One region of the Rhizobium sp. WYCCWR 11152 genome, then DNA from elsewhere that is predicted to be linked to it. Evidence: riboswitches for the same ligand, from Rfam matches in the RefSeq annotation. Region 1 holds a riboswitch; each other region holds the start of a gene.
What was found. A riboswitch is a leader RNA that binds a small molecule or an ion and turns the genes downstream of it on or off. The one in region 1 is predicted to bind cobalamin.
Positions count from the first base shown of each region.

Region 2: linked by a shared signal. The riboswitch ahead of cobU (bifunctional adenosylcobinamide kinase/adenosylcobinamide-phosphate guanylyltransferase) and the one ahead of G9X67_RS04980 (ABC transporter substrate-binding protein) in region 1 are both predicted to bind cobalamin.
Region 3: linked by a shared signal. The riboswitch ahead of nrdH (glutaredoxin-like protein NrdH) and the one ahead of G9X67_RS04980 (ABC transporter substrate-binding protein) in region 1 are both predicted to bind cobalamin.
Region 4: linked by a shared signal. The riboswitch ahead of fdhA (formaldehyde dehydrogenase, glutathione-independent) and the one ahead of G9X67_RS04980 (ABC transporter substrate-binding protein) in region 1 are both predicted to bind cobalamin.

Region 1 is NZ_JABFCP010000004.1:63,666-71,136, forward strand. Features, by position in the region: gene G9X67_RS04975 (iron ABC transporter permease) at 1-335, opposite strand, end outside; gene G9X67_RS04980 (ABC transporter substrate-binding protein) at 332-1,348, opposite strand; cobalamin riboswitch at 1,525-1,781, opposite strand; gene G9X67_RS04985 (TetR/AcrR family transcriptional regulator) at 1,993-2,559, shown strand; gene G9X67_RS04990 (hypothetical protein) at 2,556-3,104, shown strand; gene G9X67_RS04995 (tetratricopeptide repeat protein) at 3,195-3,797, shown strand; gene blh (bifunctional sulfur transferase/dioxygenase Blh) at 3,864-5,144, opposite strand; gene G9X67_RS05005 (DsrE family protein) at 5,327-5,695, opposite strand; gene G9X67_RS05010 (AraC family transcriptional regulator) at 5,784-6,779, shown strand; gene G9X67_RS05015 (HWE histidine kinase domain-containing protein) at 6,931-7,471, shown strand, end outside.
Region 2 is NZ_JABFCP010000008.1:125,576-133,046, forward strand. Features, by position in the region: gene G9X67_RS10470 (adenylate/guanylate cyclase domain-containing protein) at 1-165, shown strand, start outside; gene G9X67_RS10475 (chloride channel protein) at 194-1,984, opposite strand; cobalamin riboswitch at 2,245-2,642, shown strand; gene cobU (bifunctional adenosylcobinamide kinase/adenosylcobinamide-phosphate guanylyltransferase) at 3,019-3,528, shown strand; gene cobW (cobalamin biosynthesis protein CobW) at 3,533-4,582, shown strand; gene cobN (cobaltochelatase subunit CobN) at 4,587-7,471, shown strand, end outside.
Region 3 is NZ_JABFCP010000028.1:36,882-44,352, reverse strand. Features, by position in the region: gene G9X67_RS34230 (adenylate/guanylate cyclase domain-containing protein) at 1-768, opposite strand, end outside; gene nrdF (class 1b ribonucleoside-diphosphate reductase subunit beta) at 873-1,847, opposite strand; gene nrdE (class 1b ribonucleoside-diphosphate reductase subunit alpha) at 2,011-4,215, opposite strand; gene nrdI (class Ib ribonucleoside-diphosphate reductase assembly flavoprotein NrdI) at 4,194-4,598, opposite strand; gene nrdH (glutaredoxin-like protein NrdH) at 4,613-4,834, opposite strand; cobalamin riboswitch at 5,114-5,338, opposite strand; gene G9X67_RS34205 (heavy metal translocating P-type ATPase) at 5,503-7,471, opposite strand, start outside.
Region 4 is NZ_JABFCP010000012.1:230,538-238,008, forward strand. Features, by position in the region: gene G9X67_RS26530 (GlxA family transcriptional regulator) at 1-821, shown strand, start outside; gene G9X67_RS26535 (LysR substrate-binding domain-containing protein) at 796-1,671, opposite strand; gene G9X67_RS35445 (EamA family transporter) at 1,784-2,689, shown strand; cobalamin riboswitch at 2,852-3,055, shown strand; gene fdhA (formaldehyde dehydrogenase, glutathione-independent) at 3,277-4,467, shown strand; gene G9X67_RS26550 (transporter substrate-binding domain-containing protein) at 4,599-5,402, opposite strand; gene G9X67_RS26555 (EAL domain-containing protein) at 5,508-7,471, shown strand, end outside.

The DNA of each region.
Region 1 (7,471 bases):
CCGGCGGAGATGCCGAGCACGTAGGGTTCGGCCAGCGGATTGCGCAGCAGCGCCTGCAGGATCGCGCCCGAAAGCGAGAGCGACGCGCCGGCGCTGGCCGCGACGAGCGCGCGGCTCAGACGATAATCCCAGACGATGCCCTGGTGGATGCGGCTGAGCTCGAAATCCGTTCCGAACAGACGGTTCGAAATCGCCTCCGCCGTCGTCGCAAGCGGGATCGCGATCTCGCCGATCGAAACGGCAAGACTGACCATCAGCCCGAGCAGGAGAAGTGCCGCCGTGGTGAGCGCGGCAAGCGCCCACCATCCCTGTTGCCTGACCGACACTGCCTTCACTGCGCCAGGCCGAAGGACTTGATGCCGTTCGCCAATGTCTCGATACCGTCGATCGTGCGGATCGTCGGGTTCATCGACTGCGCGTCCATCATCACGAAGTGCTTGTTTTTGACCGCGTCCAGCTCCTTGGTCACAGGATCGTTCTCGAGGAAATCGACCTTGACCTTGGGATCGTCAGCGGCGTAACGGCGGCGGTCCATGGTCGCGAGCACGATGACGGCAGGGTTAGCCTGGGCGATGGTTTCCCAACCGACCAGCGGCCATTCCTCTTCCGTGGTGACGACGTTCTTCGCACCGATCGTCTTCAGAATATAGGCGGGCGCGCTGTTCTTGCCGGCGATGAAGGCGTCGCCATTGACCTCCTTGCTGGAGAACCAGAAGACGACGGGCAGGTTCTTGCCCGACGCGCCTGATATCGAGGCGACGGCATCCGACTCGCGCTTCTTCAGCTTGGAAATCAGCGCATCGCCGCGCTCCTTGACGTCGAAGATCTCCGAGAGCTCGGCGATTTCCCGGTAGATCAGGTCCATCGTGAACAGCTCCTTGCGCACGCCGTCGCCGCCATCAGTGTTGACCTTGGCGACGCAATCGGCCGGCGCGAGATAGGTATTGATCCCGAGATCCTTGAATTGCTCCCGCTTGCCGACCGAGCCCTGCGCGCCGACATGCCATTCGAACTCGGCCGTCACCAGGTCGGGCTCCTGCCCGACGACGGATTCGAAGCTCGGGTCGTTGTCGGCAAGCCGCTTTATCTTGCTGTTGGCCTCGGCATATTGCGGCAGGACGGGACCGACCCAGACGGCCGTTCCGGCGATCTTGTCGGCAAGGCCGAGCGAGAAGAGCACTTCGGTCATGCCCTGACCGATCGAAACGACTTTGGATGGCGCCTTTTCGAAGGTCACCTGCTGGCCGCAATTGGTGATGGTCAAGGGATATCGGGTCGCGGCAAGGCTTGGTGCCGCAAAGCCGGCGAGCCCGAAGGCAAATGTCATGGTGGCGAGAATCTGGCGCATGGAAAACCTCGATGAAGGGAAAATCACGGCCGTTCCGCGCATATGCGCGGACCGAAAGCACGCTTAGGCGTGCACTAGCCGCAGGAGGCCCAATCGAGACGGATGCATGCCGGAATTCGGCGAAGGTTCAGCAGGTCAATCATATCTGTTCCTTGTCCGGGCATCCCCGCCCGGTTGATTGGATCGTGATTGACGGCAGGTCTCCTGGCTTGCGGATATCCGTCGTTTCATCCTCCTTCCCGCGATATCTCGCAGTGGCAGGGCCATGAGCCCTTCAGAGATGGCCAGTCGCTGGCCACTCCTGAGATGATCGACAATCCGCTTACAGTTGCGGGGGCAGCCACGGTCTCGGTCCCTACTGGGTCATCCTCACCGTGTTCCCTATTAATCCCCTTGGAGTCATCTTCAGGGAACCGTCGCCCCAGTTACGTCGCCGGCCCGCCCGGCGTCAATAACTATTCCCGCGTGTCATGCCGCCTCACCGACAAATGCGCTTCATGCCGTCTCACCGCGCAAACCGCCGGTTGCCAGAAGACGTTTGACAGCAATGCTGCCATTATGGCATTAATACTGCCATGAATAAAGTGACACCGCCTCGACCCACGGCCCGCGAAGAGTTGGCGACCATCACGCAGGACCGCATCATGGAAGGTCTTGCCGCCCTGTTGCGCGCCGGTAGCGACGAGGTCACCTTCGATCTCGTCGCCCGCCAGTCCGGCGTGCCGCAGCGCACGCTTTATCGCTATTTCGCCAACAAGGAGACACTGCTCGCCGCGTTCTGGCACTGGGTGAATGCGCTGATCGCCGTGCCGGCGCTGCCGGCTTCGCCTGAGCAAGTAGTGGCGCATATTCCCGAGCTCTTTTCTGCCTTCGACCGCGACGAGCCGCTGGTGAGAGCGATGCTGCACAATCCTCATGGTCGCGCGGTGAGGCTCGCCCATGCCGAGGCGCGGCGCGAGAAGTTTTCGATCGCGCTGCGCGATGTCACCGGGACGATTCCCGCAGAAGATGCCCGGCATCTGCTCGCCGCTGTGACAGCGCTCTGCTCTGCTTCGGGATGGGAGAGCATGAAAGATAACTGGAGCCTGTCGGGCGCTGAAGCCGCGAAGGCCGCGCAATGGGCCGTGCAGGCCCTGATCGACGATGCACGCCGGCGTTCCCGCGGGACCGAGGCCCGCCAGCCGGCAACAATGGAAGGAGACGCGCGATGATTCATCACATGTCGTTCGGCGTGCGCGATCCCGGTCGCGTCGCCCGGGTGCTGGCGGAGCTCATGGAGGCGACCGCGCTGCGGGCGCCGACCCCGCCCTTTCCCCATGACGCCTGGCTCGTCGTATCGGGCGATACGCAAGGCTCCTTCCTCAAAATCCTGCCCGCAACCGCGGTCTTCGATCCGGACGCACCGCTCGGCATCCGCCAGCGCCCGGCGACCTTCGAGCCGGTCACCGCCCACGTGCTGGTCAGCGCCGCGGTAGACGCCGCGTCGATCGAGACTGCCGCCGCCCGCGAAGGCTGGTGCGCCGAGCAGGTGGAAACCGGCCTCTTCCGGATCGTCAAACTCTGGGTCGAGGACAACGTCCTGGTCGAATTCCTGGCAAAGGGTGAAGCCGATCGTTACATCGAAGCCTTCGGCCCCGCGGGCCTTCCCTCCCTCGACGGCAAATTGCGGGACCTCGAGGCAAAGCTTGGCGATGCCCTCGCGCAGAAGCTGCCGCCTGGCGTGCTGGAAAAAGCGCTGGGACATCCGCAGGCGTAGTCGTTGCCGGACCTGCGTCACGACGGATTGCGGAAGGCAGGCCCCGACATAGTTTTGGCGCCACCGATTTCAACGAGGTTTGATGTAGCAATGAGCAATCCGGATAGCACCGATCTCGCCGCCGCCAGGATAGACGCGATTCGCCAAGCAGCCGAGCAAGGCGATGCGCAAGCACAATTTGAATTGGGCCACATCACCGCACGAGGTGAAGGTGTCACCCGCGATAAAACAGAAGGCGCGGGATGGCTTCAGAAAGCCGCCGAACAAGGTCATGCCGACGCGCAATTCCTCCTGGCGGGCCTCTATCTCATGGGGGACGGAGTTGCACAGAGCGCGCCCGAAGGCTGCGAGTGGCTTGAGAAAGCCGCCAATCAAGGCCACGCCGACGCGCAATATTTGCTGGGCTTGATGAGAGAAGACGGCGACGGTTGCGATATCGATGCAGCAGACGCTGTCAGATGGTACAGCCAAGCCGCAGATCAGGATCATGCTGGTGCACAGTACAGGCTAGCCCAGTTGAAAGAGCACGGCGTGGGCTGCGAGATCGATCTGACAGAAGCATTCAAATGGTACCGTCGTGCTGCACTTCAGGATTACCCGGATGCAAGGGAAGATCTACTCGGATTATGCCGTGCACATCCAGACCTGCCGCTACCGGTGTCAGAATTGCTCGATGGCAAAGGTCGCTCCTGATACCCAGCTCTTTTTCCCGGGCGGCGCAGCGTCCAGACGTCGTCACCGGCCAACTATCCCCCGCTCTCACAAAGCATCCAGCGGTATCTTCAGATACCGCCGGCCATTCCCCTCCGGCTCGGGCAGCCGTCCGCCGCGGATATTCACCTGCAGCGCGTGCAGCATCAGCTTCGGCTTCGGCAGCGTGCGGTCGCGTGCCTGGCGCAGCGCCACGAAACCGGCCTCGTCGATGCCTGCAATATGCGGATTGGAGCGCTTCTGCGCCGCCACCGTGCTTTCCCAGCGTGGGTGCCGGCCGCCCGGCTGATAATCGTGGCCGGAAAAGAGCCGGGTTTCCTCGGGCAGCGACAGGATGGCCTGGATCGAGTGCCAGAGGGCGGCAGCACTGCCGCCGGGGAAATCCGTACGCGCCGTGCCGGAATCCGGCGTGAACACCGTATCGTGCACGAAGGCGGCGTCACCGATCACATAGGTGATCGAGGCGAGTGTGTGCCCGGGCGAAAACATCACGCGGACTTTAAGCGCACCGATCTCGAACGTGTCGCCATCGGCAAACAGCCGGTCCCATTGCGAACCGTCGGTTTTAAGGGCCGGCCAGTTGTAGATCTCCTTCCAGAGCTTCTGCACGTCGGTGACATGGGCGCCGATCGCCGTCGGCGCGCCGGTCTTCTCATGCAGATAATGCGCGGCGGAGAAATGATCGGCATGCGGATGCGTGTCGAGGATCCATTCGACTGTCAGCCCTTCACTTTCGATATGAGCGAGGATGGCGTCGGCATTGGCCGTTCCCGTCGCCCCCGACATCTCGTCGAAATCGAACACCGGGTCGATGATGGCACAGCGTCTCGTCGCCGGGTCGGAAACGACATATTGCACACTGCAGGTGCGGGGCTCGAAGAAGGCCTTCACATGAGGCACCTGCCCTGTCCGCTTCTCGAGAAAGCGGCGCGCGCCGGCAAGATCGAAACCCAGGTTTTGACCGAAGGCTTCGACATCCCCGGGCTTCATCCGCCCATCCAGCACCTCGCCCAGCACATAGAGCATCAGCGCCCGCGTGCCGCTCTTGCAATGGGCGACAACCGGCCCCTTCGCTTGCGCCATCGCCGACTGAAAGGCGCGGATATCGGCTTCGGTGATCTCGGTCCCCTTCACCGGCACGAAACTGTAGGAAAGCCCGACCGCGGAGGCGGAAGCCTTTTCCACCGTATTGCCCGGCTGCTCCGGCTCCTCGCCGTCAGGCCGGGCATTGATGACGGCGGCAAAGCCTTGAGCCGCGAAGGCAGCAAAGCCTGCGGCATCGGGCTGCCCCGCCACCGATATCAGCTCATTGACCTTCACGGATGTCATCGAAATCCCCGCGCTGCCTTCGTCGGGCATTATCGCATGTATATCGATACAATCTCACAAGTATATTGCCGAGCGCAAGAATAGGCGCTTGGTATTCTTCCGCGCCTGTCGCCGGTCCGCAAAGCCTGACGACGCCGGCGGGAGACGCCGCCCGAACTCCCGCCCATCCCGACGGTGTATCGTCAAAACGACAGCGTTGCAGCACCCTCCTTGATCTCGGCATGCATGGCGCTGGCGCCGACGATGACGACGCCGTCGAGCATGTCCTCCTGCGTGTAACCGCGAGAGGCGACGCAGGGCGGGCAGGCCCAGATCGTGCCGCCGCGCTGCTGGAAATTCTCGATCAGGCTCGACAGCGGATCGAGCGGCGGCACATGCGTCATGCGCTGGCCGCCCTTGCGCACCAGGTCGATCCCGGTGCTGGTGAGGAACACAGAAACCTTCAGCCCGGCGGTGATGCCGCCATTGGCAATGGTGAAGGCGACGGAGGACAGTTCGGATTCGATGCCCTTGGTAACAAGCACGACCAGTTTGTCGCTTTGAGTTTGCATAGTATTCTCCCAGTGAGTTGACGTGAACGCTCACTACGAGCGAGCGGGAACACCATAGGAGGGTGCGCGGGGCGCGTATTTGGCCGGAATGCGTGAAGCCTTGTCCGAAAATCCAGACGCTGCGGGTGTTGCGCGCGACGACGTGCTGTCGGCGCTGCTGTCGACGATCCGCCTTTCGGGATCGCTGCAGTTCTGCTTCATGCCGACGGGCGACTGGCAGACCGATGCCGCGCCGTCGCTGGCAAATCTTTCGGCCAAGGCTTCGGGCACGATGCCGTTTCACATCGTCGTGGAGGGCCGCTGCTGGTTGAAAACGGAAGGCGAAGAGAGCGAGCTGGAGGCCGGCGACGTACTGGTCTTCCCCTTCGGCACCGGCCATCAGCTCGGCGCGGGCAGAGACGGCACGCTGGTCCTGCCAACCCGCGACCTTCCGCAGAAGCCATGGCGTGAGATTCCCGTGCTGCGCTATGGTGAGGCGGCTCAAGGGGTGCGGCTGCTCTGCGGCTATCTGCAATGGGACGGGTTGAGCTTTGCGCCGCTGCGTCAAGCGCTGCCCAAGCTGATCCATGTCAGGACACGAGCCGCCAATGACGGCGACTGGCTGCGCGCCACCATCCGCCAGATGGTCGAGGAGGTCGACAGGCCTCGCGCCGGCGGCGTCTCGATGCTGCCGCGGCTGACGGAAATCGTCTTCATCGAGATTCTGCGCCATCAGATCATGATGGCCGAGCCGCGCTCGGTCGGCTGGCTGGCAGCGCTCGCCGACCCGGCGCTGTCGCGCTGCCTCTCCCTCATTCACGACGATCCCAAACGTGACTGGTCGCTGGAGGACCTCGCCGCCGCCGCCGGCCAGTCACGCAGCGCCCTCGCCGACCGCTTCCAGGCAATGCTCGATACCTCGCCGATCCGCTATATCAGGGACTGGCGGCTCTACCTCGCAAGCGTCGCGCTCGCCACCTCAGGCCAGACGATCGCGACGATCGCTTACGAAGCCGGCTATGCCACCGAAGCCGCCTTCAACCGCGCCTTCTCCCGCGCCTTCGCCACCCCGCCGGCAGCATGGCGGGCGATGGCGCGGGCGTAGAGGGTGATCGGCACCCGAGGAGAGCCTCGTTCTGAGGCGCGCCGCAGGAGCCGCGAAAGATGAGGTTGGTTGCAGAATGCCGCGACACTCATGGGTGGAAAGAATCAAAGGATGCGCTAATTAGAAAAACCATCAAATTCTGGAGCGAGCCTTGGATTCCGAATCCCCTAAGCCACTTACAGCTCGCTTTCCTGTCGGTGGCGGGGAAATTGGCCGGCTGATCCAGACCCGCGACTGGAGCAAGACGCCGCTCGGTCCTCTCGACCTCTGGCCGCAAAGTCTGAAGACGGCCACGAATATGCTCCTGCTTTCACCCGTGCCGATCGTTCTTCTCTGGGGCGAAGACGGTGTGATGATCTACAACGACGCCTACTCCGTCTTCGCAGGCAGCCGCCATCCGGATCTTCTCGGTTCCAAGGTCCGCGAGGGCTGGAGCGAAATTGCCGATTTCAATGACAATGTGATGAAAGTCGGACTGTCGGGGAAAACGCTCGCCTACGAGAACCAGGAGCTGACGCTGTTGCGCCATGGCAGTCCGGCTCCCGCTTGGATGAACCTCGACTATTCGCCCGTCCTCGACGAAAGCGGCAAACCCGCCGGCGTCATCGCGATCGTCGTCGAAACGACGAAAAGCGTCCTTGGCCAGCGCCGACTGCGCGAGAGCGAAGAGAGGTTCAGGGCGTTCACGACCG
Region 2 (7,471 bases), on a different contig from region 1:
GAGGCCTCGCGGCTTGAAAAGCTCTGCGGCACGCTTGAGCAAGACCTGCTGATGTCGGAGAGCTTCGCGACCACCTGCGCCGTGGCTTGCGAGTATCTGGGTTCGTTTGAACTGCGCGGCGTTTCGAAGCGGGCCGACGTGTTCAAGCTCGCCGACGCCGTCTGAAGCGTCGATCCGATCGGCGCGACGGCGCTCAGATCTCGCCTGAGACCTCTCGGCGGCGGCGGTCGAGTTCTTCGCTGTAGCGGCGCAGCGTATAGCTTTCGCTGAGCTGGCCGATCACCTTGCGTTCGATCAGGTTGTTGACGACGGCGAGCGCTTCGCTTTCGCTCTTGTCGAAGATCGCCGCCGCCTGCCTGGCATTCATCTGCGGCTGCAGGAAATCGTTGCGGTAGTGGATAAAATCGGCAAGCGTCTTGCCCTCGTCCTGAGCGTCGGTCGGGTTCGCGTAGATCTCCGGCACCAGCACGAGGCCTGCATATTTGTCGCTCTCCTCGACGAGGATGACGCGCTGGGTCGAGCCGATCGGGAAGGCCTGCTTGAATTCCTCCAGAGAGATGCCCGCCCTTGCCGTCTTGACGTCGGCGCGCATCAGCTTGTCGACCGTCAGGTTGCGGATCCAGCCGACGTCATGGGCGCTGCGGATGCTTTCTCCGCGCAGATGGAACCGCCATGTGGCGAAGGAGTAGCCGAAGGTCGAACGCACGACGAGCGAGGAGGTGATGACGGCAGCGAGCACCAGTGCCGTGATCGGAAAATCGCCGGTGATTTCGAGCGCCAGGAACGTCATGGTCAGCGGCCCGCCGATGACGGCGACGGCAAGCGAACTCATGCCGACCACGGCATAGATGACGGGCGTCAGCGTCGCATCGGCGAAATAGGGGCCGCAATAGGCGAAGAGCTTGCCGAGCAGGGCGCCCATGAATAGCGAGGCGAAGAACAGTCCGCCCCTGAAGCCGGAGCCGATCGAGATCGCCGAGGCGAAGGATTTCAAGAGGAAGAGGCCGATCAGCGTCGGGATCGCCACCTCATGAGAAAGGTTGAGATGCAGCGCGCCATGGCCGGCCGAGAGCACCTGCGGCGAGATCATCGCCAACAGCCCGACGATGATGCCGCCGAGCGCCGGGCGGAAGGGTGGGGCGATCGAGCTCTTGCGCGCCAGCTCCTCGACAAAGGCGACGCCCTGCATGATCAGGATGCCGACACCGGCGCAGAAAGCACCGAGCAGCAGCGCCGGGATATAATCGGCCGGCACGACTGAACCGAAGCTGCCGATATCGATGGTGAAATCGCTGCCGGCAAGCAGCCTTGCGATCAGGGTGGAGACGAGGGCGGAGACGACGACAGGCGTCAGCGAGACGATGGTATAGGTGCCGATGATCAGCTCGAAAGCATAGAAGGCGCCGGTCAGCGGCGCGTTGAAGGCGGCGGCGATGGCGCCTGCCGCGCCGCAGCCAACGAGGGTGCGCAAGTCCGAGCGGCGAAGCTGCAGCTTCAGGCCGAATTTCGAGGCGAGTCCGGCGGCAAGCTGGGTATAGCCGGCCTCCAGGCCGACGGAGGCGCCGAAACCGTTGGAGATCAGGTTCTGCACGGCAACGATGATGCTGTCGGTCAGGGACAGGCGACCGCCATGCAGCGCATTGGCCTCGATCGGGTCGACCATCGGTTTCTTGCGCCGTTTCGCCAGCACGAAAAGCAGCAGGCCGAGCAGGGCGCCGCCGATGACGGGGGCGGTGAGCAGCAGCAGCTTGTTTTCGATCTCGGACGAGCTCAACCTTTCGCTGTCGGCGATGCCGAAGACCAGCTGATGCAGCTCGTTGGAGACGTAGCTCATGCCGGTGACGGCGAGACCGGAGATGACGCCGACGACGGCGCCCGCAAGCGACAGGCCGACCTCGCTACGGCGGGCCAGCGCCCGCAGGCGTCCCGGATCGAAGAAAACACGCAGCGCGCGGAAACGGCGCCGATCCAATTTCATAAGCATGGCTAGACAACTAGGCGGGGAGAGGCCCGGTCAAGGGCGGAGATGGTCGCGCAGTCCGCTTGCGACGCAATTGCGGCGAAAAGCCGGCGGATGGAATAAATTTTTTATGACGTAAGCCTCTGATAAATGACGATATTTAAGGTAGAGTAAGTCGTGCTTGGGTAAGTGCGTCGCGTGGCTGGCGATCGGGCGGCCGCCAAGGCCGGTTGACTTCATCCCTGCGCTTGCCTAACCATCCCGATAACGGATGGTCGACTGACCATCCTGACATAACGGATGGTTCCGGATCGGTGTTGCGCCCTTCCGGATGAAAAGGGAATGTGACGGGGCGGACCCAAGCCGGGCGCCTTCATCACAGCCGACCCCGCGACTGTAGAGCGGTCAGGGTCTTCCATCCGGCATCAGGCCCTTCCGGCCGGCGGCTTGCAATAATGCAAGCGGGCGGGATGGGTGACATGCCGGAAAAGCCACTGGATATGCATGGTGATCAACCGGGGTCGGACGCCTCTCAAGTCTACGAATCGTCCACCTTTTCACTGATGCAGCCGGGAAGGCGAGGATGATCCGCTGGCACGATCAGGGCGACCGGTTTCCGGTCTGCCCCGATCGCGGCCGATAACCGCGAGCCAGGAGACCTGCCATGCGTGCCGGGCGAGAAGCCCACACCTGGGCAATATGCCCGTTGCCAGCACGGAGGTTGTCTTGGCTGAACGATTGAATTCGGCGCGGCCTGGTGCGGCGCATGCCACGCCTCCAAGCAGCGCTGCAAGAGGAGTGTTTTCGGCCGCTTATGTCGAATGCTGGGTACCCCCCTCTGTCCTGCCGGACATCTCCCCCACAAGGAGGGAGGTCGGCAAGCCGCACGACCGTCGTGTTACATCAATTGTTTGGAGAAAAGCTCTCGGCGATTCAATCTCCCCCCTTGTGGGGGAGATGTCCGGCAGGACAGAGGGGGGTGTCACACTCTCAGTAGCCGAGAAAGGTGCACTCGGAACAAGCCACGGCTACGCACTCTCCCTGAGGGGCTTTTGAGTATGACCGCCACCTTCATCCTCGGCGGCGCACGTTCCGGCAAATCCCGTTTCGCCGAATCCCTCGTCACAGCGACCGGCCTCGACCGTCACTATGTCGCGACCGGCCGGGCATGGGACGAGGAGATGCAGGCGCGCATCACCCAACACAAGGCCGATCGGGGTCCGTCCTGGACAACGCATGAAGAGCCGCTCGATCTCGTCGGTAAACTCGCCGCCATAGACGGCGAAGGGGGCATCGTGCTGGTCGATTGCCTGACGCTCTGGGTCACCAATCTGATGATGGAGGAGCGGAATATGGCGGCGGAATTTGCAGCCCTTGCCGATTTCCTGCCCGCCGCGAAGGCGTGGCTTGTTTTCGTTTCCAACGAGGTCGGTCTCGGCATCGTGCCGGACAATCGCATGGCGCGGGATTTTCGCGATCATGCCGGCCGGCTGCACCAATCGATCGCGGCGAAGGCCGCCGAAGTTTATTTCATCGCGGCAGGCCTGCCGCTGAAAATGAAGGGTTAAGTCTATGAACCAGCAGAAGATTCCCGCAACCGTCATCACCGGCTTCCTCGGCGCCGGCAAAACGACGATGATCCGCAATCTGCTCACCAATGCCGGCGGCAAGAAGATTGCGTTGATCATCAACGAATTCGGCGATCTCGGCGTCGACGGCGACGTGCTTAAGGGCTGCGGTGCGGAAAATTGCACCGAGGATGACATCATCGAGCTCACCAATGGCTGCATCTGCTGCACCGTCGCCGATGACTTCATCCCGACGATGACGAAGCTGCTCGAGCGCGAACAGCGTCCCGACCATATCGTCATCGAGACCTCGGGCCTTGCTCTGCCGCAGCCGCTGGTCGCCGCCTTCAACTGGCCTGATATCCGCACGCAGGTGACTGTCGACGGCGTCATCACGGTGGTGGATAGCGCCGCCGTTGCCGCAGGGCGTTTTGCCGATGACCATGATGCTGTCGATGCGCGCCGCGCCGAGGACGAGTCGCTCGATCACGAAAGCCCGATCGAGGAGCTGTTCGAGGACCAGCTTACCTGCGCCGATCTCATCGTGCTCAACAAGACAGACCTGATCGACGCTGCCGGCCTTATCAGGGTGCGCGACGAGGTCGCCTCCCGCACGGTGCGCAAGCCCGTGATGATCGAAGCGAAGAACGGCGAGGTGTCGGCCGGCATCCTGCTCGGCCTCGGCATCGGCACGGAGGACGATGTCGCCAATCGCAAGTCGCATCACGAGCTGGAGCATGAGGACGGTGCGCCGCATGACCATGATGAATTCGACAGCTTCGTCGTCGAGCTCGGACCCATTGCCGATCCCGCTGGCTTCGTCGAAGCGCTTAAGGGCATCATTGTCGCCCATGACGTGCTGCGCCTCAAGGGTTTCGTCGATGTCTCGGGCAAGCCGATGCGCCTCCAGATCCAGGCCGTCGGCAGCCGCATCGACCATTATTTCGACCGCGCCTGGGGCGCGAGCGAAAAGCGCGCCACGCGCCTTGTCGTCATCGGCCTGCACGAAATGGATCAGGACGCGGTGAGGGCGGCGATCGAAGCGCTGGCGTAACCCGATGCATCTGCTTCTGGCTCAACAGGGAACGATCAGCGACGGCGAGGAGGCAATCGACCTCGGGCAGACGCCGGGCGACATCCTGTTCCTGTCGGCGGCCGACAGCGAGCTTGCCGCGATCGCCGCCGCCCATCGCGACCGTGGGGCGGCGCATTCGCTGCGGCTCGCCAGCCTGATGAGCCTGAAGCATCCGATGTCTATCGACACCTATGTCGAGCGCACCGCGCGGCATGCCAAGTTGATTGTCGTGCGGGCGCTCGGCGGCGCCAGCTATTTCCATTATGCGCTGGAAGCGCTGCATGCGGCAGCGTCCCGCGCCGGGGCACTGATTGCGGTGCTGCCGGGCGATGCCAGGCCGGATGCCGGGCTGGTTCCTTTCTCCAATATCGATCTCGACGATCTCAACGCGCTCTGGGCCTATCTGATCGAGGGCGGCGATGCCAATGCGCGGGCCTTTCTCGATTATGCCGGGGCGATGCTGTCGGGCACGGAGAAGCCGGCACCGGCGGCACCTTTGATGAAAGCCGGTATCTGGTGGCCGGGGCGTGGACTGATCGGGGTTGAGGAGTGGCGGCTGGTTTCTGCTGCCGTGGTGTCTTCGCGTGTGGCTGTCCGTTTGTCGGTTGAGCTAGGGACACCCCCCTCTGTCCTGCCGGACATCTCCCCCACAAGGGGGGAGATCGGCAAGTCGCTTGGGCTTCCCACAAAAGAAACGCTTGAAGACGCGGCACCTTCTGCCGAGGATATGGAACGAGACCTCTCATCCTCGATCTCCCCCCCCGTGGGGGAGATGTCCGGCAGGACAGAGGGGGGTATCTCAAACTCGGCAGAGAAGATGGGATTCGAACCCACATCTTCCCCCATCGTCGCCATCAGCTTCTACCGCGCCTTGGTGCAGAGCGGCGAGACGGGGCCGATAGAAGCTCTCATCGGAGCGCTGACGACACTCGGCCTGCGCCCGCTGCCGGTCTTTGCCTATAGTCTCAAGGATCCCATCTCCACAGGCATTCTCGAAAGCGTGTTTTCGGTGCTGAAACCCGATGTCGTCATCAACACGACCGGCTTTGCCGTCTCCGCACCGGGTGCGGACCGGCAGCCGACGGTGTTGGAAGCGAACGAGGCAGTCGTGTTGCAGGCGATCCTGTCGGCCTCGTCGAGGGAGGCATGGGCGGCTTCCTCGCAAGGCCTGTCGGCGCGCGATCTCGGTATGAACGTGGCGCTGCCTGAAGTCGATGGCCGGGTGCTGTCGCGGGCGATTTCCTTCAAGACGGCGGCGCGCTACGATGCTGCCGTCGAGACGAATATTGTCGCCAGCGAACCGGATGCTGGCCGGGTGCGCTACACGGCGGAGCTCGCCGCCAACTGGGCGCGGCTGCGGAAGACATCAGCCGGTGACCGGCGCATTGCGCTCGTCATGGCGAATTATCCAAACCGCGACGGTCGGCTCGGTAACGGCGTTGGACTCGATACGCCGGCCGGGACCATCGAGGTGCTGAAGGCTATGCGGGCGGCGGGGTATCCGGCCGCCGAGATTCCGGCCGACGGCGACGCGCTGATATGGCATCTGATGGAAGGGCCGACTAATTCCGGTTCCGACGGAAAGATCATCCGCGAGACGCTTTCCCTGAGTCGCTACAACGGCTTCCTGGAATCTCTTCCCAATAAGATTCAGGATGAGGTGAGAGCCCGCTGGGGCGATCCCGAAGATGATCCGTATTTTCGCGAAGGCGTCTTCGCCCTGCCTTTCGCCCGTTTCGGCGATGTGCTCGTCGGCATCCAGCCGGCGCGCGGCTACAATATCGACCCGAAAGAGAGCTATCATTCGCCGGATCTCGTGCCGCCGCACGGTTATCTCGCCTTCTACGCTTTCCTGCGCCGCGCGTTCGGCGCCCATGCCGTCATCCATATGGGCAAACACGGCAATCTCGAATGGCTGCCGGGCAAGGCGCTGGCGCTGTCGGAAAGCTGCTATCCCGAGGCGATCCTCGGGCCGCTGCCGCATCTCTATCCCTTCATCGTCAACGATCCGGGCGAGGGTACGCAGGCCAAGCGCCGCAGTGCTGCCGTCATCATTGACCACCTGACGCCGCCCTTGACGCGGGCGGAGAGCTACGGGCCGCTGAAGGATCTGGAGGCGCTGGTCGACGAATATTACGAGGCCTCCGGCAGCGATCCCCGCCGCATTCGTCTGCTCAGCCGTCAGATCCTCGATCTTGTCACCGATATCGGCCTCGACCGGGATGCCGGGATTGCCAAGGGCGAAAGCGAGGGCGAGGCGCTGAAGAAGCTCGACGCCTATCTCTGCGACCTCAAGGAAATGCAGATCCGCGATGGACTGCATGTGTTCGGCGTTTCGCCCGAGGGGCGGTTGCTGACGGACCTCACCGTGGCTTTGGCGCGGGTGCCGCGCGGGCTGGGTGAGGGTGGGGATGCAAGTTTGCAGCGGGCGATCGCGGCGGATGCTAGATTGGGCGGCGGCGTGGGGGGGATACCCCCCTCTGTCCTGCCGGACATCTCCCCCACAAGGGGGGAGATCGGCAAGTCGCTTGGGCTTCCCGAAAAAGAACTGTTTGAAGATGCCGCAGCTTCGACGCATGAGATTAAGCGAGGCCTCTCATCCTCGATCTCCCCCCTTGTGGGGGAGATGTCCGGCAGGACAGAGGGGGGTGCCTCCATCTTCGACCCTCTCGATTGTGACATGGCCGCCGTCTGGACCGGCCCACGTCCTGATATCCTCGCAGATATTCTTGACGCCCCATGGCGGACCAACGGAGACACCGTCGAGCGCATCGAACTGCTCGCTGCAAAGTTCGTCTCCGGCGAGATAGAGTGCCCAGCCCTCTGGTCTCAAACCGGGTTGGTAGTCTCCGAGATTGAAACCCGCCT
Region 3 (7,471 bases), on a different contig from region 1:
ATAATCATTGAGCAGATGGATGACATCGTCGCGCGGCCAGAGATCGGAGATCGCCGTAAAGTCGCGCAGGTCGCAGATCATGATTGCCGCACCGACGGTCGCACCGCTGCCGCGCGTCGTGACGCCCGCCAGGATCTGTTCGCTCGCATGCGGTCCGACATAGGTCTGCAGCAGCGTGCGCGCCATGATGTTCTTCAGCCGAATTTCGCTGACGAGGGTCAGGGCCGGCAGCAGGTCACGCAGGAAATCGACATGCTCGCTCGTAAAACCGCCGGGCCGGCTGGTGGAAAATGTCGCGACATGCCGTTTGCCGAAAGTATGCTCGAGCGGCCAGGCGATATACTCCGTGAGGCCGTCATCGCGCAGTTCCTGATAGAATGAATCCTCGTCGCCGTCGGCTGTGCCTTCCAGATGTCTACGCACCTCCTCCGAACCCTGATGGATCGCGTTGACGGGACCCTTCAGGAACTCCGGCGTGTTTTCGACACCATAGGCGAAAGTGTTGATCTTCGCCTCTGCCAAGCCTTCCTTCCAGAGGATGCGGGCGCCGATCCATTGCGGATGGTTCGTCCTGAAATGCAATGTCGCCCGCGCTACCGGCACCCCTGCCGCCAGCAGCTTCTCGCACATTTCCACCAGGATATTGTCGATAAACCGCTCGCCGCGCGTATCGTTCACCAGCCAGTCGAGAATCCGTCTTCTGCGGATCGGCCAGACGCCCTCGTCCGCCTCGACGGCAGTCCCGGCCTTGTTCAAAAAAGACGACATCAAAAACTCCCGCTACGCCACATCATCGGCGAGGACCGAATTTAGTTTCCGCTGAATGTGGGCGATGAGAGAGCAAATGATAAGAGGCAGACTGCAATCATGCCTCAGAAATCCCAATCCTCGTCTTCGGTCGCCACTGCCTTGCCGATGACATAGGAGGAGCCGGAGCCGGAGAAGAAGTCGTGGTTCTCGTCGGCATTCGGCGAAAGTGCCGACAGGATCGCCGGATTGACCTTGCAGGCCTCACCCGGGAACAACGCCTCATAGCCGAGGTTCATCAGCGCCTTGTTGGCATTGTAATGCAGGAATTTCTTGACGTCCTCGGTCAACCCGACACCGTCATAGAGCGCTTCGGTATATTTCGCCTCGCTATCATAGAGTTCGAGCAGCAGCTCGAAGGCGAAATCCTTGATCTCCTGCCTTCTCTCCTCGCCGAGGCGTTCCAGCCCGCGCTGGAACTTGTAGCCGATATAATAGCCGTGCACCGCCTCGTCGCGGATGATCAGCCGGATCATGTCGGCCGTGTTGGTCAGCTTGGCGCGGCTCGACCAATACATTGGCAGGTAGAAGCCGGAATAGAACAGGAAGCTTTCGAGGAAGACGCTCGCGACCTTCTTCTTCAACGGATCGCCGGAGCGATACTGCTCCATGATCAGCGCCGATTTCCGCTGCAGGAATTCGTTCTCCTCCGACCAGCGATAGGCATCGTCGACATCCGGCGTCGAGCACAGCGTCGAGAAGATCGACGAATAGGAGCGCGCATGCACCGCCTCCATGAAGGAGATGTTGGAAAGCACCGCCTCCTCATGCTGCGTCTCCGCATCCTCCATCAGCTGGATGGAACCGACGCCGTTCTGGATCGTGTCGAGCAGCGTCAATCCGGTAAAGACGCGGATGGTGAGCTGCTGCTCGACCGGCGTCAGCGTCGCCCAGGAAGGAATGTCGTTCGAAAGCGGCACTTTCTCCGGCAGCCAGAAATTGCCGGTGAGCCGGTTCCAGACTTCGAGATCCTTGTCGTCCTCGATGCGGTTCCAGTTGATGGCGCGCACGCGAGAAGCGGGTTTGATTTGTATGTTCATTAGGTGGTCCCTCAATATGTCTGGGCGCGCCCTCATCCGCCTGCCGGCACCTTCTCCCGCTGGGGAGAAGAGACTTGTGGCAGCGGCATCCCCACTAAGTCCCCTCTCCCCAGCGGGTAGAGGGTTAGGGTGAGGGGGCTTCTGGCTCGAGGCCCGAAATCAATCACAGCGTACAGGATACGCAGCCCTGCACCTCGGTGCCGGACAGCGCCATCTGGCGAAGGCGGATGTAGTAGATCGTCTTGATGCCCTTCTTCCAGGCATGGATCTGCGCCTTGTTGATGTCGCGCGTCGTTGCCGTGTCGCGGAAGAACAAGGTCAGCGACAGGCCTTGGTCGACATGCTGGGTCGCCGCCGCATAGGTGTCGATGATCTTCTCCGGCCCGATCTCGTAGGCATCCTGATAATAGTCGAGATTGTCGTTGGTCATGAACGGCGCCGGATAATAGACGCGGCCGATCTTGCCTTCCTTGCGGATCTCGATCTTCGAGACGATCGGATGGATCGAGGAGGTCGAGTGGTTGATGTAGGAGATCGACCCTGTCGGCGGCACCGCCTGCAGGTTCTGGTTATAGAGGCCGGAAGCCATCACCGCCTTCTTCAGCGCCGCCCAATCTTCCTGCGTCGGAATGTGGATGCCCGCCGTCTCGAACAGTGCCTTCACCTTTTCCGTCGCCGGCTCCCAGGGCCGGTCGGTATATTTGTCGAAATATTCGCCGGAGGCATATTTCGAATTCTCGAAGCCCTTGAAGCTCGTGCCGCGTTCGACCGCCAATAGGTTCGAGGCGCCGATTGCGTGATAGGTCACCGTATAAAAATAGATGTTGGTGAAGTCGACGCCTTCCTCGGAGCCGTAGAAGATGCGTTCACGAGCGAGATAGCCGTGCAGGTTCATCTGGCCGAGGCCGATCGCATGGCTCTCGTCATTGCCCTTCTCGATCGAGGGAACCGAGGAAATGTGACTCATGTCGGAAACGGCCGTCAGCGCCCGGATCGAGGTCTCGATCGTCTTGCCGAAATCGGCCGAATCCATTGCCGCCGCGATATTCAGCGAGCCGAGATTGCAGGAAATATCCTTGCCGAGATGTTTGTAGGAAAGGTCGTCATTATATTCGCTCGCCTCGCTCACCTGCAGGATCTCCGAGCAGAGATTGCTCATCGAAATACGCCCGGCGATCGGGTTCGCCCGGTTCACCGTGTCCTCGAACATGATGTAGGGGTAGCCGCTCTCGAACTGGATTTCGGCAAGCACCTGAAAGAATTCGCGCGCCTTGATCTTCTTCTTGGAGATGCGGGCATCATCAGCCATCTCGCGGTACTTTTCCGTCACCGAAATCTCGGTGAAGGGTACGCCATAGACGCGCTCCACGTCATAGGGCGAGAAAAGATACATATCCTCGTTGTTCTTGGCTAGCTCGAAGGTGATATCGGGCACGACGACGCCGAGCGACAGCGTCTTGATGCGGATCTTCTCGTCGGCATTTTCGCGCTTGGTGTCGAGGAAGCGCATGATGTCGGGGTGGTGGGCGTTGAGATAGACCGCACCTGCCCCCTGCCGCGCGCCGAGCTGGTTGGCGTAGGAGAAGCTATCTTCGAGCAGCTTCATGACAGGGATGATGCCTGAGGACTGGTTCTCGATATGCTTGATCGGCGCGCCTGCCTCGCGGATATTCGTCAGCGACAGCGCCACGCCGCCGCCGCGCTTCGACAATTGCAGCGCCGAATTGATCGACCGACCGATCGATTCCATATTGTCCTCGACGCGCAGCAGGAAGCAGGAAACCAGTTCGCCGCGCTGCTTCTTGCCGGCGTTGAGGAAGGTCGGCGTTGCCGGCTGGAAGCGGCCGGAAATGATCTCGTCGACCATGTCGCGGGCAAGGGCCTCGTCGCCGCGCGCCAAGGCCAGAGCCACCATGCAGATGCGGTCCTCATAGCGCTCGAGATAGCGCTTTCCGTCGAAGGTCTTCAGCGTATAGCTGGTGTAATATTTGAAGGCGCCGAGGAAGGTTGGGAAACGAAATTTCTTGGCATAGGCTTGGTCGAACAGATCCCGCACGAAATTGAAGGAATACTGGTCGAGAACCTCCTGCTCGTAATAACCCTCGGTCACGAGGTAATCGAGCTTTTCCCTCAGATTGTGGAAGAACACCGTGTTCTGGTTTACATGCTGCAGGAAATATTGCTTGGCAGCCATTCGATCCTTGTCGAGCTGGATCCGCCCCTCATCGTCATAGAGGTTCAGCATCGCGTTCAGCGCGTGATAGTCGAGGGTTTCGGCTGCCTTCGACGGCCTCTCCCCGGCGGGCTGAGCAATAGTGTGATGCGGTTTTGCGCCCGCATCCCGCGTCAGGTTTGTTCCCGTGTCCAAAATCGTTCCATTCCGTGTTTGACCTTGGCGACGTCGTCTTCGGTGCCCATGAGCTCGAACCGGTAAAGGTACGGCACCTGGCATTTCTGCGAGACCACGTTGCCGGCGAGCCCGTATGTCTCGCCGAAATTGCTATTGCCCGCGGCGATTACGCCGCGGATGTGTCCGCGGTTTTCCGCATCGTTGAGGAAACGGATCACCTGCTTGGGAACGGCGCCCTTGCCGCCGTCGCCGCTATAGGTCGGCACGATCAGCACGAAGGGTTCGCGGATATGGAATGCGTCTGCGCCACCTGGCGGAATGCGCGCCGCGCGCAGTCCGAGCTTGACGACGAACCGATGGGTGTTCTCGGATCGGCTGGAATAATAGACGATCAGGCCCATCGCTTGTCCTCACGTCAAGAGAGCGCGCTGATCATGTCGGGACGGAAGCCCGCCCAATGCTGCTCGCCGGCGATGACGACGGGCGCCTGCATGTAGCCGAGGCTGCGGACGCGATCGAGCGCTTCGGCATCCTGCGAGATATCGACGATGTCATAATCGACACCCAACCGGTCGAGGGCGCGGTAGGTGGCAGTGCACTGGACGCAGGCAGGCTTGCTGTAGACGGTAATGGTCATGATATTCCTCGTGACGACGCGATTGGGCGCAGGACATCGATCGGAAATCTGTCGATATCCGTCGAAAAGTTCTCTGATGATTTGAGCTGTGCGGCTGTTTAGCCGCTGGGCGTACTCCGCCCTCTACCTTGAGCGGGTGGCGGCCTGAACTGAGATACTGACATGACTTCACCCCGAAGTGGCTCAATGCGAAGGTTTCGGGGGCGGAGGTTCGGGCCTGCGAAACGCGATGCGGAGATTCCCCGCAGGCATGCAACGCGACCTTCCGGACACCCCGCCCGTGGACGTTTCGTTCGAGGCAGGTCTCCTGGCTCACGGGTCAAAGCGCCTGCCCAGCCTTCCCGGAGCATCATGCTCCAGTGACCTGAAATCGGACAGTTGCTCGCCGCTTACAGTTGCGGGGGCAGCTCCGGCATTGCCGCACCATGATGGCGAAGCGCACCGAATTCCCGTCTTAGCCGCCGATCCTCACGAATCGACGGAACCTCGAACACTAGATATGGTACCCGAATCGCCGATGACGTCAACAAGTTGTTGCGGCGGCGCAGCAATGGCGACAACGAATCGCCGCGCCTGTGTATGATGTGGATAATGAAGCGTTAACGGAAAAGCGCTGTGGAGAACCCATCATAAAAAGAGCCGGCAGAAGCCGGCTCCCCAAACGACATTCATATTTTTATCCGAAGCAACCGCAGTGCGTTGATCGTCACCAGTACGGTGGCGCCGGTATCGGCGAGGATCGCTGGCCAGAGCCCGGTAATGCCGGCGATCGTCGTCACCAGAAACACCGCCTTCAGCCCGAGTGCGATGGTGATGTTCTGCAGGATGTTGCGCATCGTGCGTTTGGAAAGTTCGATCATTCGCGCCACGTCGCCGACGCGTCCGTGCAGCACGGCGGCATCCGCCGTCTCCAGTGCCACATCGGTGCCGCCACCCATGGCGATGCCGATATCGGCAGCGGCCAGCGCCGGAGCATCGTTGATGCCGTCGCCGACCTTGGCGACGATGAAACCCTGGCGCTTCAATTCGCCGACGACCCGCTGCTTGTCCTCCGGCATCATCTCGCCGCGCCAGTCGATGCCGAGCATGCCGGCAACGGCTGCTGCCGTCCGCTTGTTGTCGCCCGTCAACATCATCGCCTTGACGCCTGCTGATTTGAGGGCAGCGAGCCCGGCCTCGGCATCCTCGCGCGGCTCGTCGCGCATCGCGATCAAGCCGGCCGCAACACCATTGACGAGCAGCACCGACACGCTCTTGCCCTCGTCGTTCAGCGCCGTGATGCGTGCATCCTGTTCCGCGCCGAGCGTCCCGCGCTCGCGGGCGGCAGGCGGCGACAGCAGATCCAGCGCCTCACCGCCGACTTTGCCGCTGACACCCTTGCCCGGCAGCGCTTCCAGCTCGAAGGCCGGCGGCACGGGAACACCATCGGCCTTGGCACGGTTGAGGATCGCCAGCGCCAGCGGGTGGCTGGAGCCTTGCTCCAGCACCGCCGCGCGCGACAGCACCTGCGCCTCGCTCAGCCCGAACGAAATGATGTCAGTCACCTGAGGCTTGCCTTCCGTCAGCGTGCCCGTCTTGTCGAAGGCGACCATCGTCACCTTGCCGAGCGTTTCCAGCACCGCGCCGCCCTTCATCAGCAGCCCGCGCCGCGCACCGGATGAAAGCGAGGCGGCGATTGCCGCCGGCGTCGAGATGACGAGCGCGCAGGGGCAGCCGATCAAAAGGATCGCAAGGCCCTTATAGACCCATTCGCCCCACGGCCCAGCAAACAGCAGCGGCGGAACGACCGCGACCAGCGCTGCGACCACGACCACGCCGGGCGTGTAATAGCGCGAGAACCGATCGATGAAGCGCTCCGTCGGCGCCTTCGATTCCTGCGCCTCCTCCACCAGCTTGACGACGCGGGCGATGGTATTGTCGGCGGCAGCCGCCGTGACGCGAACCCTGAGCACCGCGTCGCCATTGACCGTGCCGGCAAAAACGACGGCATCGACGCCCTTGTGTACCGGCGTGCTCTCACCCGTCACCGGCGCCTCGTCGATCGCGCTCTCGCCTGAGAGGATGATGCCGTCCGCCGAGATCCGGTCGCCAGGACGAACCATGATGATGGCGCCGACCGAAAGGCTTTCCGCCGGCACCTCCCGCGTCTGCCCATTGTCTTCGAGCAGCGCGGTCTTCGGCACCAGCGCCGTCAGCGACTGGATGCTTTCGCGCGCCTTGCCCGCTGCCACCCCTTCCAGCAGCTCGCCAACGAGGAACAGGAACACAACGGTTGCCGCCTCTTCGCCGGCATTGATGATGACGGCGCCGACAGCGGCGATCGTCATCAGCATCTCGATCGAAAACGGTGTGCCTGAGAAAGCGGCCATGATAGCGCGCCGGGCGATCGGCACCAGCCCGATCAGCATGGCGACGATGAAGGCATAGGAGGCAACCGCCGGCACGAGATGGCCGACGGCATAGGCTGCAACGAGTGCCGCACCCGAAAGGATGGTCAGCCGGCCCTTCCTACTCTGCCACCAGGGACCGGCCATCGGCGCATGGTCGTGCCCGTGCAGCCCCTCAATTTCCTTCTCGCCATGATCGTCGTGGTCATGACTTGCATGGTCATCGCTATGGCCTGCATGGTCGTGCCCT
Region 4 (7,471 bases), on a different contig from region 1:
CCAGCAATATTGCCGTGCCCGCGCAAGGCGCTTTCAAGGCGACGACCGAGGATACGCCGCTGTTCGTGCTTGCCAGCTACAACTGGCGCCGAAGTGCTACGCCGGCGCTCAAGATGCAGCTCTCCCAGGCCGCCCGCTATCGCACGGTGATTGCCGGCATCGAGTCCGGCACATGGCTGCTGGCCGAAGCCAGCCTGCTCGACGGGCTGCCGGCGACCGTCCACTGGGAGGACTACGAGGATTTTGCGTTGGCCTATCCTGAGGTGCGGGCCGTCAAGGATCGTTTCGTCATCGACGGCAAGCGGCTGACGACCTCAGGTTCGCTTCCGACCGTCGACCTGATGCTGGAGGTGATCAGGCAACGGCAGGGTTATTCGCTGGCGCTCGAGGTCAGCCGGCTGTTCCGTTACGAGCAGCCTTCCTTCCATGCCGATGAGCAGCTTTCCGCAGCCTCGGCTGGTCTGCGCATGCACGATCCCCGCGTGGCGCAGGCGGTGCGGCTGATGGAGGAGCATATCGAGCAGCCTCTGATTCTCACGCGGCTGGCCCGCAGGGTAGGCATCAGCGCCCGGCATCTGCAGGATCTCTTCCAGCAGAGCATCGGCGCGCCGCCGCATGTGCACTATCTCGCGCTGCGCCTGAACGCGGCGCGCCGCAAGGTGATCGAGACGACAGCCTCTTTCGCCGACATCGCAGCGGCGACCGGCTTCAATTCGGCCTCCGCCTTTGCGAGAAGCTACAGGGCGAGTTTTTCCGAGAGCCCGTCCGAAACCCGGCGTCGCCTGCGCCGCCGCGTCACGCCATCGGAGATGCGGGCATAGGCTGGAACGCGTCCCGTATCATTTCGGCAAGTTCCCGAACGGCCTCGCTGGAACGGTAAGTGCTCCGGCGGAGCACGACTTTGGAGGAATCAACCGGCGGGAAACCGTCTTCAGCGGTGAGTTCCCGGCAGCCGGGCGGAATGCTGCTGCGGGAAAGCGTGGTGACGGCAAGGCCTGCGGTGACGGCATTCTTCAGCCCCGAGCCGGTATCGGCGATGAAGGCGATCCGATAGTTGCGGCCGATTTGCTCCAGCGACCGGAGCGCAAAATCGCGTGACCAGGTGGAGTTGCGATAGGTCGCAATCGGCAGGGGATCGATGTCGTGCAGCCGATGGACCATCGATGTGACCCAGACTGTGGGATCAATGCAGATGACCTCGCCTTTCGTCTCATCGCTCCAGTCGAAAACGACGGCCAGATCGAGCTCATCCCGCTCGAGGGCGGCGAGGTTGCGGACTGTGTAGTCGCAGGACACGGTGACCTCGACGGCCGGGTGGCGTACAGCGAAAGCCGCAAGGGCTGCCGGCAGCACCGTCTGGCTGTATTCCTCGGGAATTCCGATGCGCACCGGTCCGTCCAGCGGCTTGCTGCGGATCGTCGCGGCGGCCTCGCTCAACAGATCGATGATCCGGCGGGCATAGGGTACGAGTTGCAGGCCCGGGCGCGTGAGCAGCACGCCGCGGGCGCCCCGATCGAACAGGGTTTCGCCGATCGTCTCTTCGAGCCTCTTGATCTGGCTGCTGACGGCCGATTGCGTCCGCCCGATGCGCTGGGCGGCTGCGGAGAAATTCGACGTCTCGGCAACGACCAGGAAAGTTCTGAGCAGGTCGCTCTCAATCGGTTCGTGCATGAGACAGCCATTTAAAAAATCGATGACAGCTATCTCTACTATTCGTTTGTCTGATGTCAATTCTTGACGCACAAATGAGCCGCGTTCGACTTCCTTCTTTGAGAATATCTGCGTGACAATTGAAAATCCGGCCAGACGCCTCGCAGGCAGCGAGCACGAGAAGGGTGTGCTTCTCATCGTTGCCGCGACACTTGCCTGGAGCGCGAGCGGCGTCTATTCGCGACTCCTGACGACCGATGTGTGGACGGCGATCGCCTGGCGATCGTTGTTCGGTGGCCTGTTCCTGCTGATCCCCTGCCTTTTCCTCGAAGGGGGCATTTCACGGCAGCAATGGCGATCCGTCTTCCATCCGTCCGGTCTTGCGATGATCGCATGCCAGACTTTCAGTCAGGTATGCTTCATCGGGGCGCTCTATATGACCACCGTCGCCAATGTGACGATGATCTATGCGACCGCGCCCTTCATCGCGGCCATGCTCGGCTGGGTCATCCTCAGGGAGAGGGTCTCCAGGCGGACGCTGATTGCCGGCGGCATCTCGCTCCTCGGCGTCGCCGTCATCGTCGCCTCGTCGATCGGCGGAGGGACCGGCGTGGGCGATCTGCTGGCGCTCGGCATGACGGCGTCCTTCGCGCTGGTCATCATCATTCCGCGCATCAATCCCGGCGTGCCGAGCCTGCCGCCGACCGTCGTCAGCGCCTTCCTGACGCTGGCCATCTTTGCCCCGTTCGGTTCGGTCGGCTCGCTCGACCTGCACAATTGGATCGTTCTTGCCGCCTTCGGCGCGACCAATTTCTCCCTGGCGCTGGTGCTCTTCCTTGCCGGGGCGAAGCGGATGCCGCCGGCTGAAGCCGCGCTGATCGGCACGATGGAAATCATACTCACGCCGTTCTGGGTCTGGCTGTTGTTTGCCGAGCAACCGCCCGTCGCTACCTTTTTCGGCGGCGCGATCATCCTCGGCGCCGTGCTCTGGCACACGGCCATCGACGTCAGCCGCAGCCGGCGACCGCATCGCGCCTAAAGCCTTTAGGCGGCGATCAATCTTCCCAGACGATCCGGAAAACCGCCGTATTCGCGGGATCAATTATTCCCCCTGCGCAGCGAGCTATGGCGACTTTGCCAACTGTCGTCTTTGAGTTGCACCCATGTCGTTTTCTTGATCGCTGTTTTCCGTCAGGCATGGTTTGTTTGTGGCGTTCAAGGCGCTATCTCGCAAACTGGCGAAATGGACATTGGGAAGCCGGCCTGACCCGCCGACGCTCCCCCCGCAGCGGTAGAAGAACTGAAATCCTCAAGGAAATCGCCGGATAGACATCCGGAAAGATATCGAGATGGATCGGAAGGAGATTCTGGAGCTGGAAACCAGCTCTTGGCAGAGCAAATCGACGGATTGCAGGCAGACGATCACGAGCGGAACGACAGGCGAAAGCCGTGGCGTTCACTCCTCTTCTCCATCCAATCTGTCCGTTTTGAAAATTCGAATATCGCCCGGTGCGGCGGTATCCTCGTGTTGTGGACACCGGACTGCAGAGGAGGCAGGCCGGAGGGAAGGTTGCCATCGACTGCATCGGTTGCAGATCGAGGCATTCAAACAAGTGGGAGGAATCCATGAGCAAAAATAGAGGCGTCGTTTATCTCCGGCCGGGCAAGGTCGAAGTCCGCGACATCGACGATCCGAAGCTGGAAGCGCCCGACGGCCGCCGCATCGAACACGGCGTCATCCTGAAGGTGATCTCGACCAATATCTGCGGCTCCGATCAGCACATGGTCCGCGGCCGAACGACGGCGATGCCGGGCCTGGTCCTCGGTCATGAAATCACCGGCGAGATCATCGAGAAAGGCATCGATGTCGAGATGCTCGAAATCGGCGATATCGTCTCGGTGCCTTTCAATGTCGCCTGCGGCCGTTGCCGCTGCTGCAAGTCTCAGGATACCGGCGTCTGCCTGACGGTAAACCCGGCCCGCGCCGGCGGTGCTTACGGTTATGTCGACATGGGCGGCTGGATCGGCGGACAGGCGCGCTACGTCACCATTCCCTATGCAGATTTCAACCTGCTGAAAATCCCCGATCGGGACAAGGCAATGGCGAAGATCCGGGATCTCACCATGCTCTCCGACATTCTGCCCACCGGCTTCCATGGCGCGGTGCGTGCAGGCGTTGGGGTCGGCTCGACCGTCTATGTCGCTGGCGCCGGCCCGGTCGGCCTTGCCGCTGCGGCTTCGGCTCGCATTCTCGGCGCTGCTGTCGTGATGATCGGTGATTTCAACAAGGACCGCCTGGCGCATGCGGCGAAAGTCGGTTTCGAACCGATCGACCTGTCGAAGAGCGACCGTCTTGGCGACATGATCGCGCAGGTCGTCGGCACCAACGAAGTGGACAGCGCCATCGATGCGGTCGGCTTCGAGGCACGCGGCCACTCGGGCGGGGAGCAGCCGGCGATCGTGCTCAATCAGATGATGGAAATTACCCGTGCCGCGGGTTCGATCGGTATTCCCGGCCTCTACGTTACCGAGGATCCGGGCGCCGTCGACAACGCCGCCAAACACGGCAATCTTTCGCTTCGTTTCGGCCTCGGATGGGCCAAGGCACAGTCCTTCCACACCGGCCAGACTCCGGTGATCAAATATAATCGTCAGCTCATGCAGGCGATCCTCCACGACCGACTGCCAATTGCCGATATCGTCAACGCCAAAGTCATCCCGCTCGACGATGCCGCCAATGGATATGAAAGCTTCGACCAGGGAGCGGCGACGAAATATGTCCTCGATCCGCACGGAGACGTGGCGAAAGCCGCATAGCGATGCGACCTAGAGCAATTCCAGCAAAAGTGCGCAGCGGTTTTGCGTCCGGGATTGCGTAAGACAGGACTTGATAGGGATGGCCGGGCGAAAACCCGGCCATCCCGTATTCTCGAAAATTGACCGGCGAACTACTGGATGCTGAACGGGAAATATTTTGCGTTGATCATATCGTAGGTTCCGTCCGCCTTGATGCTCTTCAGCGCTTCGTTCAGGCGCGTCAGACGCTCCTTGTCATCCAGGCGCAGCGCGATACCGGCACCCTCACCGAAGTATGTGACGTCGACCAGATCCGGCCCTTTGAACTCGCAGCAACTTCCTGCCTTGGTGTTGGCAATCCAGTCATAGATGGCGAGTTTATCCTCGAGGATAATGTCGACGTTGCCATCCGCCAGACCCTTGTACAATTCGGGCGAAGACCGAAAAATCGTCTTTTTCATCTCCGGATAGAGATGGTTGGCAAAGGATTCCTGGGCTGTCGACGATGTCACCCCAAGTTTTTTGTCTCTGAGGGCGGCGGGGCTGATGTCGTTGATCGACGAGTCCTTGCGAACGATGAACACCGACGGGCTGTTGTAGTATTTTTCAGTGAAGGCAACCTTTTGACGCCGCTCGAGGCTCATCGACATGGATGAGATGATCGCGTCATATTTGTCGGCAACGAGATTGGGAATGATGTCGTCCCACTTCTCGATGATGAATTGGCATTCGAACTTGCCGACCTCGCACAGCGCATTGGCAATATCGATATCGAAGCCCTGAAGCTTGTTATTTGCATCGAGATAGTTGAAGGGCGGAAACGCACCTTCGACGGCAATTCTCATCGGCGTGCGATCTTGCGCAGCCACCTCGAGCGGCGAGACCGCCAAAAGGATGCCGATCCCGCCCGCCATCAGCGCTCCGCGCACTATAGTCTGAATGGATATGCGCAACATCGTCGGGAGCTCCTTAGGGCATAGTCGATCTCGCGCCATAGTGGCTCACAGCTTTTAATTCTACGTGAACGCTTCTTTGTTAGCGTCGACGAATGCGCCCGCGTCGTGGTGTTCAGGGGTCTACGCTTGCACATCGTTCTTCCTTCCAGCTCCAACACGTTTCAGCAATCCTGGATCGCTTCGGGAAGAATTCTGTTTCTTATTGCCGTTAGCGGGCTTGGAGCGATCGGACTTGTCGTGCTTTCGGCGCTCTGGGCAGGAACCGAGAGCGACGCTGCAGCCCTTGATCGACAGCGCCAGCTTGTGAATGCCCGCCTGCGCGAACAGGTCGATCAAGTCGCGCATGTTATCGGCCAGTTCGGCAATGGTTACCTCGCACGTGTCTATCCTGCCGCCCTGCCGACCGAAGGCTCCTCCAGCCTCGATGCCGTTTTGACGGCGGCAGCCGGGAGTGCGATCAGCCAGACGGCGATGTCTGCGTTCGGCTACGATCAGGCCTTTGTCGTCGACGAAAAGGCTCAACTGCTCATGCTGGCGGACGCCCAAACGGAGAAGCGGTACCGCTGGATGAAGCCTCTCTTTTTGCCTCTCCTTAAGGATGCCCGCTTTGGCGTCAGGCGAAGCACGGCTTTGAACGAACGAACGCCATCCTCAATGGAAGCCCGCCTTGCCAACGCCGCGCGTTCCAACCGTGCTCTGGCCAATCTGATGCGGTTGGAGGGCCGGCCGACCATCGTGGGCGTCGTCGCCATTAACGAGACTGGCGGGGGACAGCAGCAGCCGATGCGGCAATTCTTGATCGTCGTGCGCTTTATCGATGGTGCGGCGCTGGACGAATTGAGCCGGGAGCAGGGCCTCAACGGCGCGCGCTTCGCGCGCACGGCCGATGCAGACGAAAACGAGGTTGCGTTCCAGATCGACGCCACGGCAAACGGCGAACCGATCGGCTTCATCGTATGGCGGCCCGATCTTCCAGGTTCGAGGGTGATCGGCCGATTGATGCCGGCGCTTTCGATTGCCGCCTTGGTGATCGCGATCCTGTTCTCGGTCTTGCTGGTGCGCCTGCGAAGCAGTCTCGGCGAGCTGAAGAGAAGCGAGCTGCATGCAAGGCAGCTTGCCTTGCATGATGTGCTGACCGATCTTCCCAACCGCGCTTTGTTCGCGATGAGGTTCGACGAGTGCCTTGCCGAGACGCAGAATTCGACAGAACGCTCGGCAGTCGCGCTTCTCGACCTCGACCGCTTCAAAGCGGTGAACGACACGTTCGGCCATGCCGCCGGCGATGAACTCATCAGGATGGCTGCGGAGCGGATCCGCTCCCAGCTTCGTCCGGGCGACACCCTTGCCCGGCTCGGAGGGGACGAATTCGCCCTGCTTCTCCGGGACATCAAAGATCATGACCATGTTTTGCCGGCAATATGCGAAGCGATCGTTGCCGAACTCGGCAAACCCTTCCCGCTTTTGAGGGGCGAGGCGGTCGCGCGCGTCGGCGGCTCGATCGGCGTGACAGTCGTGCCGGATGCCGGGCGGAATGCCGATGACATCATGCGCTACGCCGACGTCGCGCTGTACGAGGCAAAGATGGGGGGCAGGGGCCAGTGGCGTCTCTATTCACCGTCCATGGATGGCGGCAGAAATGCGCGCGACATTCTCAAGAACGAATTGCGGGAAGTTCTGGCCAAAGACACGGCCTCATCCGCCGACGGTCCGCAATCCGATCCGATTGTGAACAGGCCGGACTTCGGATCGCTCGAGGTCTATTACCAAACGGTGCATCGCGCTGAGGCAGGATACGCGGCGTCGGGCGCGGAGGCCTTGGTGCGCTGGCGTCACAGCCAGCGCGGGCTCTTGACGCCTGCCAGCTTCATCCCTGTCGCCGAGGAGGGCGGCCTCATCGACGCTCTCGGTTTCTGGGTCTTGCGCGAAGCCTGCAGAGCCGCCTGCAAATGGCCGGAAGACACATTCGTTGCGGTCAATGTGTCTCCCGCCCAGTTGAGAAGACCAAATTTCGCCGAGGAAGTCTTCGCCGTGCTTGAGGAGAGCGGCCTGCAGCCGTCCCGGCTTGAGCT